3 regions of the Pseudomonas oryzicola genome follow, and region 1 is predicted to be linked to each of the others. Evidence: predicted binding sites of a transcription regulator. Region 1 holds the regulator's gene; each other region holds the start of a gene.
What was found. The regulator sigma-54, encoded in region 1, starts transcription at its own class of promoters, with help from an activator protein. The targets are predictions, from matches to a motif close to ANTGGCATNNANNTTGCTNT.

Region 1 (5,613 bases):
CGGTATGCAGGTGCACCTGGGTGCCTTTGCCTGCCGCCAGCATCATCACCGCCATGATGCTTTTGCCATCCACCAGCTTGTCTGGAGCGCGGCCCACCCTGACCTGGCAGGGGAAGCGGCCGGCCACGCCGACGAACTTGGCTGCCGCCCGGGCGTGCAGCCCCAGCTTGTTGATGATGGTGATTTCACGGGCGGGCATCGTGGGGCGGATCCTTGGGCTAGAGGTCGCGGTGGCGGACCTGGACGTTTTTCAGGGATTGCTGCAGCAACTGGCCGAGGCGCTCGGTGATGTATACCGAACGGTGGTGGCCGCCGGTGCAGCCAATGGCAATGGTGACGTAGGCACGGTTACTGGCGGCGAAGCGGGGCAGCCACTTGAGCAGGTAGCTGGAAATGTCGTTGAACATTTCTTCGACGTCCGGCTGCGCGGCCAGATAGTCGATCACCGGTTGCTCCAGGCCGGAATGCTCACGCAACTCGGGCTTCCAGTAGGGATTGGGCAGGCAGCGCACGTCGAACACCAGGTCGGCATCGACTGGCATGCCGCGCTTGAAACCGAACGACTCGACCAGGAATGCAGTGCCAGGCTCGGGCTGGTTGAGCAGGCGCAGCTTGATCGAATCGCGCAGCTGGTACAGGTTCAGGCTGGTGGTGTCGATCTTGAGGTCGGCCAGGTCGGAAATCGGCCCCAGCAGGGCGCTCTCTACGCGAATCGCCTCCGCCAGCGAGCGGTTGGCGTTGGTCAGCGGGTGGCGTCGACGGGTTTCCGAAAAACGCTTGAGCAGCGTGTCTTCGTCTGCGTCGAGGTACAGCACGTCACACTGGATATGCCGGGCGCGGGCTTCCTCGAGCAACTCGGGAAAACGGGACAGGTGGCTGGGCAGGTTGCGTGCGTCGATCGACACGGCGACCTTGGGTTGCAGCAACTCGGTGTTGATCAGCGCGTTTTCCGCCAGTTGCGGCAGCAGCCCGGCGGGCAGGTTGTCAATGCAGTAGAAACCGTTGTCTTCCAGGACATCGAGGGCGGTGCTCTTGCCGGAGCCGGACCGGCCGCTGACGATGATCAGGCGCATGTTCAGTGCTCGTTCTGTACGTCCAGGACAACCTGGAACAGGGCCTCGCTGCTGGTGGCCGCACGCAGGCGATCACGTACCTCCTTGCGATCAAGCATGCTGGCAATCTGTCGCAGCAACTCCAGATGAGCATCGGTAGCGGCTTCAGGCACCAGCAGGACGAACAGCAGGTCCACTGGAGCACCGTCGATGGCGTCATAGTCGATAGGAGCTTCCAGGTGCAGCAGGGCGCTGACCGGAGCGGAACATCCTTGAAGCCGGCAGTGCGGTATGGCGATGCCATTACCGAAACCGGTCGAGCCGAGTTTTTCCCGGGCAACCAGTTTTTCGAAGACGTCCTGCATCTCCAGTTCTGGCACTTGTTCGGCGATGACGGTAGCGACCTTTTCCAGGGCGCGCTTCTTACTGCCGCCCGGCACGTTCACCAGGGAACGGCCGGGGGTCAGGATGGTTTCAAGTCGGATCATGGATGAGGGGTATCAGCGGGCGGCTGCACCTTGCAGCAGGCTTTGCTGTTTTTCCTTGTGTTTTTTCAGTTGGCGGTCGAGCTTGTCAGCCAAGGCGTCGATCGCTGCATACATGTCTTCGTGTTCGGCGTTGGCAACCACTTCGCCGCCGGGAATCTGCAGGGTCGCCTCGACCTTCTGTTGCAGCTTCTCGACCTTCATGATGACCTGCACGTTGGTAATCTTGTCGAAGTGACTTTCCACCCGAGCGAGTTTTTCAAGCACGTAATCGCGCAGTGGCTGGGTGACTTCTACATGCTGTCCACTGATATTGACTTGCATACAGCTTCTCCTTTGTTGCCCGTGCATAAAGAGGCAGGTCTTGCACCTGCCCCACAAACGCTGTGGCGCATCTCAGGGGCTACATCAGTCGCTTGCGTTCACTCGACGGTGCGATGCCGAGGGACTCGCGATACTTGGCGACGGTGCGACGGGCTACCTGGATGCCTTGTGCCTCCAGTAAACCAGCGATCTTGCTGTCACTCAATGGCTTTTTCTGATTTTCCGCCGCAACCAGTTTCTTGATGATCGCACGGATCGCCGTGGACGAGCATTCTCCGCCTTCGGAGGTGCTGACGTGGCTGGAGAAAAAGTATTTCAGTTCGTAGATGCCACGTGGCGTGTGCATGTATTTCTGCGTGGTAACCCGCGAAATGGTCGACTCGTGCATGCCTACCGCCTCGGCGATGTCATGCAGCACCAGGGGTTTCATCGCTTCGTCGCCGTGGTCGAGGAAGCCGCGCTGGTGCTCGACGATCTGCGTGGCCACCTTCATCAGCGTCTCGTTGCGGCTTTGCAGGCTCTTGATGAACCAGCGCGCTTCCTGCAGCTGGTTGCGCATGAAGGTGTTGTCGGCACTGGTGTCGGCCCGGCGCACGAACCCGGCGTACTGCGGGTTGACGCGCAGCCGCGGGATGGCTTCCTGGTTCAGCTCCACCAGCCAGCGGTCATTGTCCTTGCGCACGATGACGTCGGGCACCACGTACTCAGGCTCGCTGGACTCGATCTGCGAACCGGGGCGCGGGTTGAGGCTCTGTACCAGCTCGATGACCTGGCGCAGCTCGTCTTCCTTGATTTTCATGCGCCGCATCAGCTGGCTGTAGTCGCGGCTGCCGAGCAGGTCGATGAAATCGGTGACCAGGCGCTTGGCTTCGGTCATCCACGGGGTGTTGGCTGGCAGCTGGCGCAGTTGCAGCAGCAGGCATTCGCCCAGGTTGCGGGCACCGACACCAGCCGGCTCGAACTGCTGGATGCGGTGCAGCACCGCTTCGACCTCGTCCAGTTCGATATCCAGCTCGGGGTCGAAACCGGCACAGATCTCCTCGAGGGTGTCTTCCAGGTAGCCCTGGCCATTGATGCTGTCGATCAGGGTGACCGCAATCAGTCGGTCGGTGTCCGACATCGGTGCCAGGTTCAATTGCCACAGCAGGTGGCTTTGCAGGCTTTCGCCGGCCGATGTCCGCGTGGTGAAGTCCCATTCGTCATCGTCGCTGCTTGGCAGGCTGCTGGCGCTGGTCTGGTAGATGTCTTCCCAGGCGGTGTCCACCGGCAGCTCGTTGGGAATGCGCTCGCTCCACTCACCGTCTTCAAGGTTGTCGGCACTGGTGGTGCTTTCCTGGAAGCTGTTGTCCTGAACTTCGGCGGCCGGTTTGTTCTCGGCGTTGTCCGCCATCGGGTCGCTGTTGTCGAAGTCGTCGCCGTCTTCCTGACGTTCGAGCATCGGGTTCGACTCCAGCGCTTCCTGGATTTCCTGTTGGAGGTCCAGGGTGGAGAGCTGGAGCAGGCGGATGGCCTGTTGCAACTGCGGCGTCATCGTCAGTTGCTGGCCCATTTTTAGGACGAGCGATGGTTTCATGGCTGGGGCTAAATACCTTGTTCGCCGGCGCGCATGCGCCATCCACTACACGAGGGCGCCGGGGCGCCAGATCAAGCAAGTTTTATGCCTTAAATTGTAGCGTTTGCCTAGAGCACTGTAACAACTTTACCCTCGATTGCAGGGCGAATTGCCGGCACTCCAGGCGCGCACTGGGTTCAGAGCCGGAACTCGTGGCCCAGGTAAACCTCTTTGACCAGGTCGTTGGCCAGGATGGTCTCGGCGTCGCCTTCGGCGATGAGGCGGCCATCATTGACGATATAGGCGGTTTCGCAGATATCCAGGGTCTCGCGGACGTTGTGGTCGGTGATCAGTACGCCGATGCCCTTGGCCTTGAGATGGTGGATGATCTGCTTGATGTCGCCGACGGAGATCGGGTCGACACCGGCAAACGGTTCGTCCAGCAGGATGAACTTGGGCGCGGTCGCCAGTGCGCGGGCGATTTCGACGCGACGGCGCTCGCCACCGGACAGGCTCATGCCGAGGTTGTCGCGAATGTGGCTGATGTGGAACTCCTGCAGCAGGCTTTCCAGTTCCTTGCGACGGCCTTCGCGGTCGAGGTCCTTGCGGGTCTCGAGAATGGCCATGATGTTATCGGCCACCGACAGCTTGCGGAAGATCGAGGCTTCCTGCGGCAGGTAGCCGATACCGGCGCGGGCGCGGCCATGCATGGGCTGGTGGCTGACATCGAGGTTGTCGATCAGCACGCGCCCCTGATCGGCCTGAACCAGGCCGACGATCATGTAGAAGCAGGTGGTCTTGCCGGCGCCGTTGGGGCCGAGCAGGCCGACGATCTGGCCGCTGTCGATCGACAGGCTGACGTCACGTACGACCTGCCGCCCCTTGTAGCTCTTGGCCAGGTGCTGGGCTTTGAGGGTTGCCATTTACTCGGCCTTCTTCTTGGGCTGGATCACCATGTCGATACGCTGACGCGGCGAAGTCACGTTGCCACCACGACCGGCGGTCGCCACCTGGGTCTGGGTGTTGTAGACGATCTTTTCGCCTTCGGTGGTGTTGCCTTCGTTCTCGACCTTGGCGCGATCGGTAAGGATCACCATGTCCTTCTGCGACTGGTACTGGATGGTGACTGCCCAGCCTTTCATCTTGTCCGCCTTGGCGGCGCTTTGTTGCTGCTCGAAGTAGGCCAGGTTGCCCACCGAAGTCACCACGTCGATGTCGCCGGAGGCGGAGCGGGTGATGGTCACGGTGTTGCCTTTGATCATCATCGAACCCTGGGTGATGATCACGTCGCCGGTATAGGTGGCCACGCCCTGCTTGTCGTCCAGGTGGGCATTGTCGGCCTGGATGCGGATAGGCTGGTCACGGTCATTCGGCAGGGCGAGGGCGCTCGCGCTTCCCAGTGCTGCGCTCAGGCTGAGCAAAAGGGGGAGGGTTTTAACGAGCCTCATACTGTCCTCTTACGTTAGAGAGCAAGTCCATCTTGCCTTCTTTCAAATACGCTTTCATTCCTTTGCCCGTAGTCGTGCCACCGGCGCCGTCGATTCTAACGGCTTGCTCGGTCTGCGCATATTGCTTCTGCGGGAACACGGTCATGCGCGAGCTGGTAATGATGGTTTCGCGCTGTTTTTCGTCGCTGCGGGCAACCCGTACGTTGTCGATCAGTTCAACCTCGCTGCCGTCCGGGTTGACCTCGGCGCGGGTGCTCTGTACGTGCCACGGGAACGCAGTACCGCGGTACAGGTGCAGGTCCGGCGTGGTCAGCAGGGTGATTTCGCTGGCCTTGAGGTGCTCGACCTTGTCGGCGGTCATTTCATACTGCAGCTTGCCGTCGGGCAGGAACTGCACGCTGTGGGCGTTGACGGCGTAGTAATCGATGGCGCTCTTGTCGGTCCGGGCTACCGGTTTGTCGAGGAAGCTCTCCGGGCTGACATTCCAGTAGCCGATCGCCACCAGCAGGGCGGCGATCACTGCGAGCAGCGCAATGTTGCGGGCTTTCTTGCTGAACATGGGCAGCCTTACAGGTAGTTGGCGTTGGCAGCGTCCAGGGTGCCCTGGGCCTGCATGATCAGTTCGCAGAATTCACGGGCCGCACCTTCGCCGCCACGTGCCTGGGTCACGCCATGGGCGTGCTGGCGAACGAATGGGGCGGCGTTGGCCACCGCCATGCCCAGGGCGACCCGGCGGATCACCGGCAGGTCCG
Region 2 (5,613 bases), on a different contig from region 1:
CCGACCGCCAGCGGCAAGGCACGCTTCTTCGCCCGGCCTTGGTTGCCGACAGCGGAGCTGCCGGATGCTGATTACCCCCTGGTGCTGAATACTGGCCGCGTGCAACACCAGTGGCACACCCTGACCAAGACCGGCAAGGTAGCGGCGCTGAACAAGCTGGAGCCCGGCCCCTTCGTGGAAATCCACCGTGATGATGCTGCCCGGCTGGGCATCGCCGAAAAGGACCAGGTAGCCATTCGCTCGCGCCGCGGGCGGGCGGTGCTGCCCGCGCGTATCAGTGACCGGGTCATGCCGGGCAACTGCTTTGCCCCGTTCCACTGGAACGACCTGATCGGCGAGCAACTGGCGATCAACGCAGTGACCTGCGATGCGGTCGACCCGCTGTCGCTGCAGCCGGCGTTCAAGCATTGTGCCGTGAACCTGGAGCGGGTTGCCGGTGAGCGCATCGAAGCCCTTGACCTGAACACTGCCAACCCGGAGCCCGTCCGCATGCCGACCGCCACCCTGTCCCGTCTGCTTGGCCTGGACACCCTGCCAGCCCCGGTGCTGGCCGAGGAAGAGCGCCATTACCTGCAAGGCTTCCTGCTGGGCCTGGAGCAGGCCCGCGCCGAGGGCGTGCCCTGCCTGCCGGCCAGTGCGCCGCTGGCCGCCAACCGCCGGCTGTTCGTCGATGGCCTGCTGGCCGGGCTGTTCGCCCAGCCGGCGGTGCTGCCCGATGCGGCGTTGATGGCACCACGGCACCAGGTGCTGTGGGCTTCGCAAACCGGCAACGGCGAACTGTTGGCCGAACGCTGTGCCGAACGCTTGCGCGGTGCCGGCCTCGACGTACAGCTCAGCTGCATGGCAGCGGTCAGCCCGCGCCAGCTGCAGGGCGCCGCCAGCGTGGTGCTGATCGCCAGCACCTTTGGCGATGGCGACGCGCCGGACAGCGCTGCGGCGTTCTGGCACGCCTTGCAGGGCGAGGAGGGCGCCCACTGCGCCGAACTGCCTTTTGCCGTGCTGGCCCTGGGTGACTCCAGTTACGACCAGTTCTGCGGCTTTGGCCGCAAGCTCGACCAACGCCTGGCCGAGCTGGGCGGGCGGCGCCTGCTGCAGCGAGTGGACTGCGAGCCGGACTTCGACGACGCCTTCGCCGCCTGGCTGGATGCGCTGCTGCCCATGCTAGGCAGCGCCGCTGCACCGCCACCGGTCACCGAGCCTGCGCCCGTGGTGACCTACAGTAAGCAGCAACCCTGGGCTGCCACCTTGCTGGAAAACCGCCTGCTGAACGGCCCGGGTGCCACCAAGGAAACCCGTCAACTGGTGTTCGACCTGAGTGGCAGTGGCTTCACCTATGCCGCCGGTGATGCCCTGGGCGTGTGGCCGCGCAACTGTCCCGCACTGGTCGACGAACTGCTGGCGCTGATGCAGCTCGATGGCCAGGCCATGGTCGAGCTGAAAGGCCAGCCCGCCATGCCGCTGACCGAAGCCCTGCAAGCGCACCTGGAAATCGCCAAGGTCACCACCCAACAGTTGCAGGCCTTCGCCGGCAACGCCCCCGACCTGCAGCGCCTGCTGCTGCCCGAGTGCAAGGCCGAGCTGCAGGACTGGTTGTGGGGGCGGCAACTGGTCGATGTGCTGCGCGCCTTCCCCCAGCAGCTGCCGCTGGCCAGCTGGCTGGAGTTGCTCAAGCCGTTGCAGCCGCGCCTGTATTCGATCAGTTCCAGCCCGCTGGCGCACCCGCAGCAGGTGCACCTGACCGTTTCCACGGTGCGCTATGGTGCGCGCAAAGGGGTGTGCTCAAGCTTCCTCGCCGACCGTGCGCAAGCGCTGAAGGTGGCCATCTTCCCGCAGGTGTCGAAGCACTTTCGCCTGCCCGAGGACGACAGCGTGCCGCTGATCATGGTCGGTCCCGGCACCGGCATTGCGCCGTTCAGGGCCTTCCTCGAAGAACGAGAGGCACGTGGGGCGAAAGGGGCCAACTGGCTGTTCTTTGGCGAGCAGTACGCGGCCACCGATTTCTATTACCAGGAGCAGCTGCAGGCCTGGCAGGCTGCAGGGCACTTGCGTCTGGACACCGCGTTTTCACGCGACCAGGCCGAGAAGGTCTATGTGCAGCAGCGCATGCTCGAACAGGGCGCGCAGTTGTGGCAATGGCTGGAGGCGGGCGCGTACTTCTATGTGTGTGGCGATGCGCAGCGCATGGCCAGGGATGTGGATGCGGCGTTGCGGGCCATCGTCGCCGAGCATGGCGGCATGGATGCAGCGGCGGCTGCGGCTCATGTCGAAGCGCTGGGCAGGGCCAAGCGGTATCGGCGGGATGTTTATTGATGTGCTCCAAGATGGGGAGTGATGCACTTGGAATGTGCATTTGCTGTACTGGCTTCTTCGCGGGCTCGCCCGCTCCCACAGGTACTGCACAGCTCTGAATAAACGTGGAGAACCCTGTGGGAGCGGGCGCGCCCGCGAAGAGGCCGGTACTGGAAACAGGGTTGGCACACTCCCTGCTTTACCCTGGTTACAACAAAGCCCGCTGATCAACGGCGATCAACCCGGGCCCCCTACCGTGATGAATACAGGCAAAGGCGCCTGGAGCTTCGGCTCCAGGCGCTTTTTTTTTTGATCGAGGATCGGCTTATGAAGGCAACAGCGAGCAGCGGGCAACGAGAGCGACTGGTCATCGTCGGCAACGGCATGGTCGGCCACCATTGCGTCGAGCAACTGGTCAGCCGCGGCGCCCTGCAGCGCTTCGAAGTGCATGTGTTCGGCGAGGAGCGCCAGCGTGCCTATGACCGCGTGCACCTGTCCGAGTACTTCGCCGGCAGCTGTGCCGAAACCCTGGCCCTGTGCGGGCAGGACTTCTACGGCGCCAACGGTGTGCACCTGCACCTCGGTGAAGCGGTGCTGGAAATCGACCGTGAGCGTGGCGAAGTGGTTACCGCCGAGGGCCGCTACGGCTACGACCAGTTGGTGCTGGCCACGGGTTCCTATCCCTTCGTGCCACCGATCGAAGGTTCCAGCGGCAATGCCCGCCTGGTCTACCGCACCCTCGACGACCTCGACGCCATCCGCGCTGCCGCAGCCAGTGCCCGACGTGGCGTGGTAGTGGGCGGTGGCCTGCTTGGCCTGGAAGCAGCCAACGCCCTCAAGTCGCTGGGCCTGGAAGCCCACGTGGTGGAATTCGCCCCACGGCTGATGCCGGTGCAGCTGGACGGCGAGGGCGGTGCCGCGCTCAAGGCACAGATCGAAGCGCTGGGTGTTGGCGTGCATCTGTCGCGGGCCACTCAGTCGATCAGCGCGGGTCAAGACTACCGCTACCGCATGAACTTCGATGGCGGCGAGCACCTGGAAACCGACCTGATCGTGTTCTCCGCAGGGATCCGCCCACAGGATGCCCTGGGCCGTGCCTGTGGCCTGGACATCGCCGCGCGTGGTGGCGTGGTGATCGACAACCACTGCCGCAGCAGTGACCCACGCATCTTCGCCATCGGCGAGTGCGCCTCGTGGAACGGCAGCGTATTCGGCCTGGTCGCTCCGGGCTACAGCATGGCGCGCAACCTGGCAGCATTGCTGATGGGTGAAGCCGCTGGCGAATTCACCGGAGCCGACATGTCGACCAAACTCAAGCTGCTAGGTGTGGATGTCGGCTCCATCGGCGATGCCCATGGCGCCACTCCGGGCGCACGCAGCTACCGCTTCATCGACGAAGCCAACAGCGCCTATCGCCGGTTGGTGGTGGATGCCAGTGGCAAGCACGTGCTCGGTGCGGTACTGGTCGGCGACAACAGCTACTACGATACCCTGCTGCAATACGCCCAGAACGGCATCGCCCTGCCAGCCGACCCGGCGGCACTGATCCTGCCACAGGGCGGCGGTGCACCGGCCTTGGGTGCTGATGCGCTGCCCGACAGTGCGACCATCTGCTCCTGCCACAACGTCAGCAAAGGCGCGGTCTGCGCCGCCATCGACAGCGGCTGTGGCGACCTTGCCGCAGTCAAGGGTTGCACCAAGGCGGCCACCGGTTGTGGTGGTTGCGCGGCACTGCTCAAGCAGGTATTCGAGCACGAACTGACCGCCCGTGGCGTGGCGGTGGACAAGAGCCTGTGCGAGCACTTCGCCTACACCCGTCAGGAGCTTTACGGGCTGGTGCGGGTAGAGGGTATCCGCACCTTCAACGAACTGCTCGAACGCCACGGCAAGGGCCATGTCGGCTGCGACATCTGCAAGCCGGCGGTGGGCAGCATCCTTGCCTCGTGCTGGAACCAGCCGATCATGGACCCGGCGCTGGTGCCGCTGCAGGACACCAACGACACCTTCATGGCCAACATGCAGAAGAACGGCACCTATTCGGTGGTGCCGCGCATCCCTGGCGGTGAAATCACCCCCGACAAGCTCATCGTGATTGGCCAGGTGGCGAAAAAGTACGACTTGTACACCAAGATCACCGGCGGACAGCGCATCGACCTGTTCGGCGCCCAGTTGCACGAACTGCCGCTGATCTGGGGCGAGCTGATCGAGGCCGGCTTCGAAACCGGCCATGCCTACGGCAAGTCGACCCGCACGGTAAAGTCGTGCGTCGGCAGCACCTGGTGCCGTTATGGTGTGCAGGATAGCGTCGGCATGGCCCTGCGCCTGGAAGACCGCTACAAGGGCCTGCGCAGCCCGCACAAGCTCAAGTTCGCGGTGTCTGGCTGCACCCGCGAATGTGCCGAGGCACAGAGCAAGGACATTGGCGTGATCGCTACCGACAAGGGCTGGAACCTGTACGTGTGCGGCAACGGCGGCATGCGCCCGCGGCACGCCGAACTGTTCGCCACCGACCTTGACGACGAAACCCTGGTGCGCCTGATCGACCGGGTGCTGATGTTCTACATCCGCACTGCCGACAAGCTGCAGCGCACCTCGGTTTGGCGCGAGAACCTGGAAGGCGGGCTGGATTACCTGAAGCAGGTGATCATCGATGACAGCCTGGGCCTGGCCAGCGAGCTGGAAGCGCAGATGCAGCATGTGGTCGACCAGTATGAATGCGAGTGGGCCAACGCCCTCAACGACCCCGAGAAACTCAAGCGCTTCCGCACCTTCGTCAACGACCGCCGCGCCGACCCGGACGTGCACTTCGTGCGCGAACGCGAACAGCGCCGGCCTGCTGCGCCACTGCACCTGATCCCGACCATCGAGGAGGCTGTCTGATGAACTTGTCCAATGCTGCGGTGAAAACCCACGAGAACTGGCAGGTGGTGTGCCAGGCCGATGACCTGGTGGCCGATTCCGGGGTAGTGGTTTGGCTCGACGGGGCTCAGGTGGCGCTGTTCTACCTGCCGGGGCAGGCGCAGCCGCTGTACGCGGTGGACAACCGCGACCCGCGGTCCGGCGCCAACATCATCGGCCGCGGGCTGGTGGGCAGTGTGCAGGGCGAGTTGGTGGTGGCCGCGCCGTTGTACAAGCAGCACTTCAGCCTGGAGAGCGGGGAATGCCTGGAGGATAGCGGGCAGCGCCTGCGGGTGTGGCCGGTGCGCTTGAACGGGGAGGCGGTGGAGTTGGCTGTGGCCTGATATTCATCTGCCGCCTGCACCGGCCTCTTCGCGGGCACGCCCGCTCCCACAGGTACTGCACAGGTCTGGAGAACTGTGGAGA
Region 3 (5,613 bases), on a different contig from region 1:
CGTCGGCGCCGACTTCAACCTTCTGTTCTGGCGGGATGGCAATGGGGCCACCGTTACCGATCACCGGCATGCCGTTGCCGGCACGCAGCACGCCAAGGGCGTCGATGTTCAGGCTGCCGGTGCGCACATAGGCTTCGCTGCCATCGGGCGCCTGCACGGCGATGAAACCTTTGCCGGTCACCGTCACGTCCAGGTCGCGCCCGGTTTCGACCATCGGCCCTTCGCTGAAGTCGGTGGCCGGGCGTTCGGTCATGGCAAAGGCACGCGCCGGAAAGCTGTCGCCGAACACCGGCATCGAGCGCGCCTGCTCCAGATCACGCTGAAAACCATTGGTGGAAATGTTCGCCAGGTTGTTGGCGTGGGCCTTCTGCGCCAGCGCGTTCTGGCTGGCGCCGGTCATGGCCACGTAAAGCATCTTGTCCACAGTCATCCTCCGCTGCACTGGCGATCGTTTGCCGCTCGCCGCTGCTGTGCAGGCTCTAAAGCAAGTTCCGAACCAACTTTCCGAAAACATGAAAAAGCCCGTGAATACGGGCTTTCAAGGGTGCCGCCAGTGTATTGAACGCCGGTTATCCGGCGCTTGGTTGCCGGTGACGGCAAACTTGTACCGGCCTCTTCGCGGGCTCATTCAAGGCTCGCGGCAAGCACCATTGGTGAAGGGCCCGGCAAACTTCTTCCAGCCCTCCCCCGGCGGCCACTGCGAGCACACCAGGCGCCCATCCACCTGGCTTTCCCAGCGCCACCATGGCGCGGTGCCGGCCTGGGCCTGGTACAGGCACGCTGCAGCAATCAGTGCGACAAGCAGTTTCTTCATGAGGCCCCCTGCAAAAACGACGAACCCCTTCATGACAAAGGGGTTCGCCCGCACACGCTCAGCCAGCGACCATCAGGTCATCTGGATGATGGTCTGCATGATGGTGCTTTCGGTAGAGATGGTCTTGGCGTTCGCCTGGTAATTGCTCTGCGCCTTGATCAGCTCGACCAGCTCCTGGGTCAGGTTGACGTTGGAGGCTTCCAGCGAGTTGGACTCGACGCTGCCCAGGGTACCGGTCTTCGGCGCATCGATGCCCGGAATGCCGGACGTGTAGGTTTCGGTCCAGCGGGTACCACCGATCTGCTGCAGGCCCTGCTCGTTGGCGAAGCTGGCCAGCGCAACCTGGCCGATGGCACGGGACTGCTGGTTGCTGAAGCTGGCAAACAGCACGCCGGTCGAGTCGATGCTCAGGCTCGACAGGATACCGGTCGCGTAACCATCCTGGGACTGCGACATGCGCGCGGTCTCGGTGTTGTAGGAAGTGGTGCTGTTCATCGACAGGCGCATGCCATCGGCATTGCCTGCGGCGCCATTGGCGATCCAGTTACCCGCCGAGTCTTCCACCGCAGGCACCCAACCGGTCATGGTGAAGGTGTTGTTGGTCACGGTGAACGACGAGCCTGCCGGGTGGCCGGTGTTGTCAGCCGTCATGCTCTTGACCGAACCGTCGCTGTTGAAGCTGATGGTGCCCTCCAGCGGCACGGTGGAGGATGGATCGAACGGGTTGCGCCCATCCACCAGGGTGTACATGGTCCACTCATTGGTACCCGTCTTGCGATAGAACTGCTCCATGGTGTGCTCGTTGCCCTGGCTGTCGTACACCTTGGTCGGGAAGGACTTGGTGTAGGTCTTCTGGTCAGCAGGATCGAACGGCAGGTTCGGCACCATCGCACCGGTACCATCGTCGACTTCCAGCGGGATATCGGCAGCCGAAGAGTTCAGGTTGATGCCCTGGTCGATCAGCGACGTGGCCTTCGGCTGCAGCGCCGAGGTGTCGATCTGCAGATCGCTCAGCACGCCCTTCTGGATCTTGCCAGTCGAGTCCGCGGCATAACCCTGCAGGCGCAGGCCGTCCGAGGTCACCACGAAGTTGTCCTTGCTGGCCTGGAACGCACCGGCACGGGTGTAGACGCGCGAGCCGTTATCGGACAACACGAAGAAGCCCTGGCCCTGGATGCCCATGTCCAGCACGTTGCCGGTGTTGTTGACGTCGCCCTGGGTGAACTGCTGGGAAACAGCCGCCAGGCGCACGCCGTTACCCACCTGGTTCTTGCCTACGCCCAGGCGGTTGGCGCCGGCGTAGACATCGGCGAACTCGGCGCGCGACGACTTGAAGCCGGTGGTATTGACGTTGGCGATGTTGTTGCCGGTGACGTCCAGTTGCTTGTTTGCTGCGTACAGACCGCTAAGGCCGATATTGAAAGACATGAATTCGCTCCTTTTGCCGCACTAATGGGCCTTAGATACCGATGGTTTGCACGTCGGACAGGGATACTTTGCCAACGCCAGCGAGGTTCAGCACCATTTCACCGCCGGAGCTGAAGCTGACGCTGGTCACCTTGGCAGGCAACAGCGTGTTCATCTGCACCGCCTTGCCATCCACCGTGGTGCTGGCGGTGAAGGTGTAGGTACCCGGGTCGACCTTCTCGCCGCTATTGTTGGTACCGTCCCAGATGAAATCGGCGTAACCGGCTTTCTGCTCGCCCAGTTCGATGGTCTTGACGGTATTGCCGTCCTTGTCCTTGATGGTGATCTTCGCCTCGCCAATGGCTTGCGGCACCACAAACTGTGCATTGAAGCTTTCGGTGGTATCGACGATAGCCTTGTCGTTCTGCACCACCACCGAGCGACCGACCAGCGACGACGCCTGCAGCGCCTGGGACGAGGCCATGGCACTGGTAATGGCACTGACCGATTCGTTCAGCGAGGTAATGCCTTCGAGGCTGCTGAACTGCGCCAACTGGGCAACGAACTCACCGTTGTCCTGCGGATCCAGCGGGTTCTGGTGCTGCATCTGGGTCACCAGCAACTGCAGGAAGGCATCCTTGCCGAGCGAGTCAGTGCCGGTCTTGGATACAGTGTCCACGGTCTTCTTGGTGTTGGTACCCACACCCGACGCCGCAAGCACTTCGTTGAGATTCACGCCGGTAGTATCGATTGCCATGGTCTGGTTTCCTTATCACTGACCGAGGGTCAGGACTTTCTGCATCATGCTCTTGGCCGTGTTCATCAGTTCGGCATTGGTCTGGAACGCACGACTGGCGGAAATCATGTCAGCCATTTCCTCGACCACGTTGACGTTCGGGTAGTAGACATAGCCGTCCTTGTTCGCCGCCGGGTGGTTCGGCTCGTAGCGCGCTTCCAGGTTGCTCTGGTCCTCGACGATGCCTTTTACCTGCACGCCCTGCCCGGCTTCGCCCTGGTCTTCGAACAGCGACTGGCTGCTACCGGCCTGCGCATCCTGAAAGGTAGTGGCGAACACCGGATGGCGAGCACGGTAGGTCTGGTCGATGCTCGAAGACACGGTCTCGGCGTTGGCAATGTTCGAAGCAACGGTGTTCAGGCGCGTGTTCTGCGCGCTCATGCCGCTACCGGCAATGTTGAAGACACTGGAAAGGGACATGGTCATTCTCCCCGCAGGGCCGAAACCAGCCCTTTGAATTTACTGTTGAGCAAGGTAAAGCTGGCCTGGAAGCCGACCGCGTTTTCGGTGTAGTTCGACTGCTCGATCTGCGCGTCCACGGTGTTCTGGTCGATCGAAGGCTGCAGCGGCGTGCGGTACTTCAGGGTATCGTCGGCCATGGCAAGGCCCTCGGCCTCGATGTGGCGGCTGTTGGTGCGCTCGAGGCTGAAACGGCCGCTCTGCTGCTTGTCGCTTTCGGCAGCGAGCACCGAGGCGAAGTCCATGTCGCGCGCCTTGTAGTTGGGCGTGTCGGCGTTGGCAATGTTGTTGGCCAGCACTTCGGCGCGCTGGGCGCGGAAGCCCAGGGCCTTTTCGTGAATACCAAGCGCCTTGTCGAAGCTGATGCTCATGTCGGGGAAACCTTCGGAGGTTGACCGGAATATCGTTGGGCAAGGTATAGCAAGGGCTGTGCCAACCCTCGCAAACCCTGGAATTACGGGCTTGTCGGGCGCAGGGCTGTCAGGGTGATGCCAGAAAAGCGGCAAAGGCCTTCCGCCTGATGCGGTCAAAGCGGCAATTGCCAGGCGGCAAAAGCGGCAAAACAAAAAATTGACGTCAGCTTTTCCTGCTTCGGCCTGTTCGCAGGCATGCCCGCAAAAACGCCGACACGGCAAACAAAAGGCCGGCAACTTTCGTTGCCGGCCTTTGTGCTTACTTGGCCTGGTAGATGATCCCCGGGCTGCATTGCACCATCTGGTAATGGTCCGGCAACCCGTTCAGCGCCTCGGAAGCTCCAAGGAACAGGTAGCCACCCGGTTTCAAGGTGCCATGAATGCGCATCAGGATGTCCTTCTTCACCTGTGCCGAGAAGTAGATCAGCACGTTGCGGCAGAACACCACGTCGAACTTGCCCAGGCTGGCATAACTGTCGAGCAGGTTGAACGAGCGGAATTCGACCCGGCTGCGAATCGCCGGCTTGACCGCCCAGCGCCCCGGCCCCTTGGTGTCGAAGTAGCGTTGCAGGCGCTCCTGGGACAGGCCGCGGGCAATCGCCAGACTATCGTACTCGCCGGTCTTGCAATTGGTCAGCATGCTGCCGGACAGGTCGGTGGCGACGATCTGCGCGCCCATCTTCAACTGGCCAAGGTTGCCACGCTCGAACTCGTCGATGGCCATCGAGATGGAATACGGCTCCTGCCCTGACGAACAGGCCGCCGACCACATGCGCAGGCGCTGGCCAGGGTTGTTGCGGATGAATTCCGGAATCACCTTGTTCTTCAGCACTTCGAACGGGTAGGTATCGCGAAACCAGAGGGTTTCGTTGGTGGTCATGGCATCGACCACCTGCTCGCGCAAGCCACCTCGCGGCTGAGCCTGGATGCGTTGTACCAGCTCGCCCAGGCTCTTGATGCCCTGTTGCTCCATCAGCTTGTTGAGACGGCTGGAAACCAGGTACTGCTTATTCTCCCCCAGCAGGATGCCACAGGCTTTCTCCAGGAAGACCCGGAACTGTTCGAAATCCAAATTACCCGTAGACACTTCTGCCGCCTCTTTTCAATCACTGGTGCCGGGAGGTTGCTCCCGGCGCTTTCAATGCGCTGCCTTGATCCGGTCGACCACCCGCTGGGCCAGGTCGTCCGGCTTGAACTTGGCCAGGAAGTCATCGGCCCCGACCTTCTTTACCATCGCCTGGTTGAATACCCCGGAAAGCGAAGTATGCAGGCAGATATGCAATTTTTGCATGCGCGGATCACTGCGGATCTCTGCAGTCAGCGTGTAGCCATCCATTTCCGGCATTTCAATGTCCGAGATCATCATCAGGAACTCTTCTTCCGGCTTCTTGCCTTCGTCCACCAGCTGACGCAGATAGTTCAGGGCCTGGCGACCATCATTGAGCGCCACCACCTCGACCCCCACGGTCTGCAGGCAACGGCTGACCTGCTTGCGCGCCACCGATGAATCGTCGACGGTGAGCACCCGCAGCAACACAGCCTTGTCCTGCACCTCGGCATCGACCACCCCGGCCGACACCGACTCGGACGACGGCGCCACTTCGGCCAGCACCTTCTCCACGTCGATGATCTCGACCATGCGGTTGTCCACCCGGGTGACGGCGGTCAGGTAGTGATCGCGACCGGTACCCTTGGGTGGCGGATGGATTTCTTCCCAGTTCATG

Region 2: the regulator sigma-54 is predicted to act here: its motif matches at 2,471-2,490, upstream of nirB (nitrite reductase large subunit NirB).
Region 3: the regulator sigma-54 is predicted to act here: its motif matches at 3,894-3,913, upstream of flgB (flagellar basal body rod protein FlgB).

What each region holds. Positions count from the first base shown of each region.
Region 1 covers NZ_JABWRZ020000002.1:334,647-340,259, reverse strand. Annotated here, with positions in the region: gene HU760_RS19650 (HPr family phosphocarrier protein) at 1-199, opposite strand, end outside; gene rapZ (RNase adapter RapZ) at 219-1,073, opposite strand; gene ptsN (PTS IIA-like nitrogen regulatory protein PtsN) at 1,076-1,540, opposite strand; gene hpf (ribosome hibernation-promoting factor, HPF/YfiA family) at 1,553-1,861, opposite strand; gene HU760_RS19630 (RNA polymerase factor sigma-54) at 1,941-3,434, opposite strand; gene lptB (LPS export ABC transporter ATP-binding protein) at 3,611-4,336, opposite strand; gene lptA (lipopolysaccharide transport periplasmic protein LptA) at 4,337-4,861, opposite strand; gene lptC (LPS export ABC transporter periplasmic protein LptC) at 4,848-5,420, opposite strand; gene HU760_RS19610 (KdsC family phosphatase) at 5,429-5,613, opposite strand, start outside.
Region 2 covers NZ_JABWRZ020000003.1:168,890-174,502, reverse strand. Annotated here, with positions in the region: gene HU760_RS22940 (bifunctional nitrate reductase/sulfite reductase flavoprotein subunit alpha) at 1-2,310, shown strand, start outside; gene nirB (nitrite reductase large subunit NirB) at 2,617-5,169, shown strand; gene nirD (nitrite reductase small subunit NirD) at 5,169-5,531, shown strand.
Region 3 covers NZ_JABWRZ020000001.1:1,749,950-1,755,562, reverse strand. Annotated here, with positions in the region: gene HU760_RS07970 (flagellar basal body rod protein FlgF) at 1-424, opposite strand, end outside; gene HU760_RS07965 (hypothetical protein) at 629-814, opposite strand; gene flgE (flagellar hook protein FlgE) at 887-2,242, opposite strand; gene flgD (flagellar hook assembly protein FlgD) at 2,274-2,978, opposite strand; gene flgC (flagellar basal body rod protein FlgC) at 2,994-3,437, opposite strand; gene flgB (flagellar basal body rod protein FlgB) at 3,440-3,847, opposite strand; gene cheR (protein-glutamate O-methyltransferase CheR) at 4,149-4,976, opposite strand; gene HU760_RS07935 (chemotaxis protein CheV) at 5,028-5,613, opposite strand, start outside.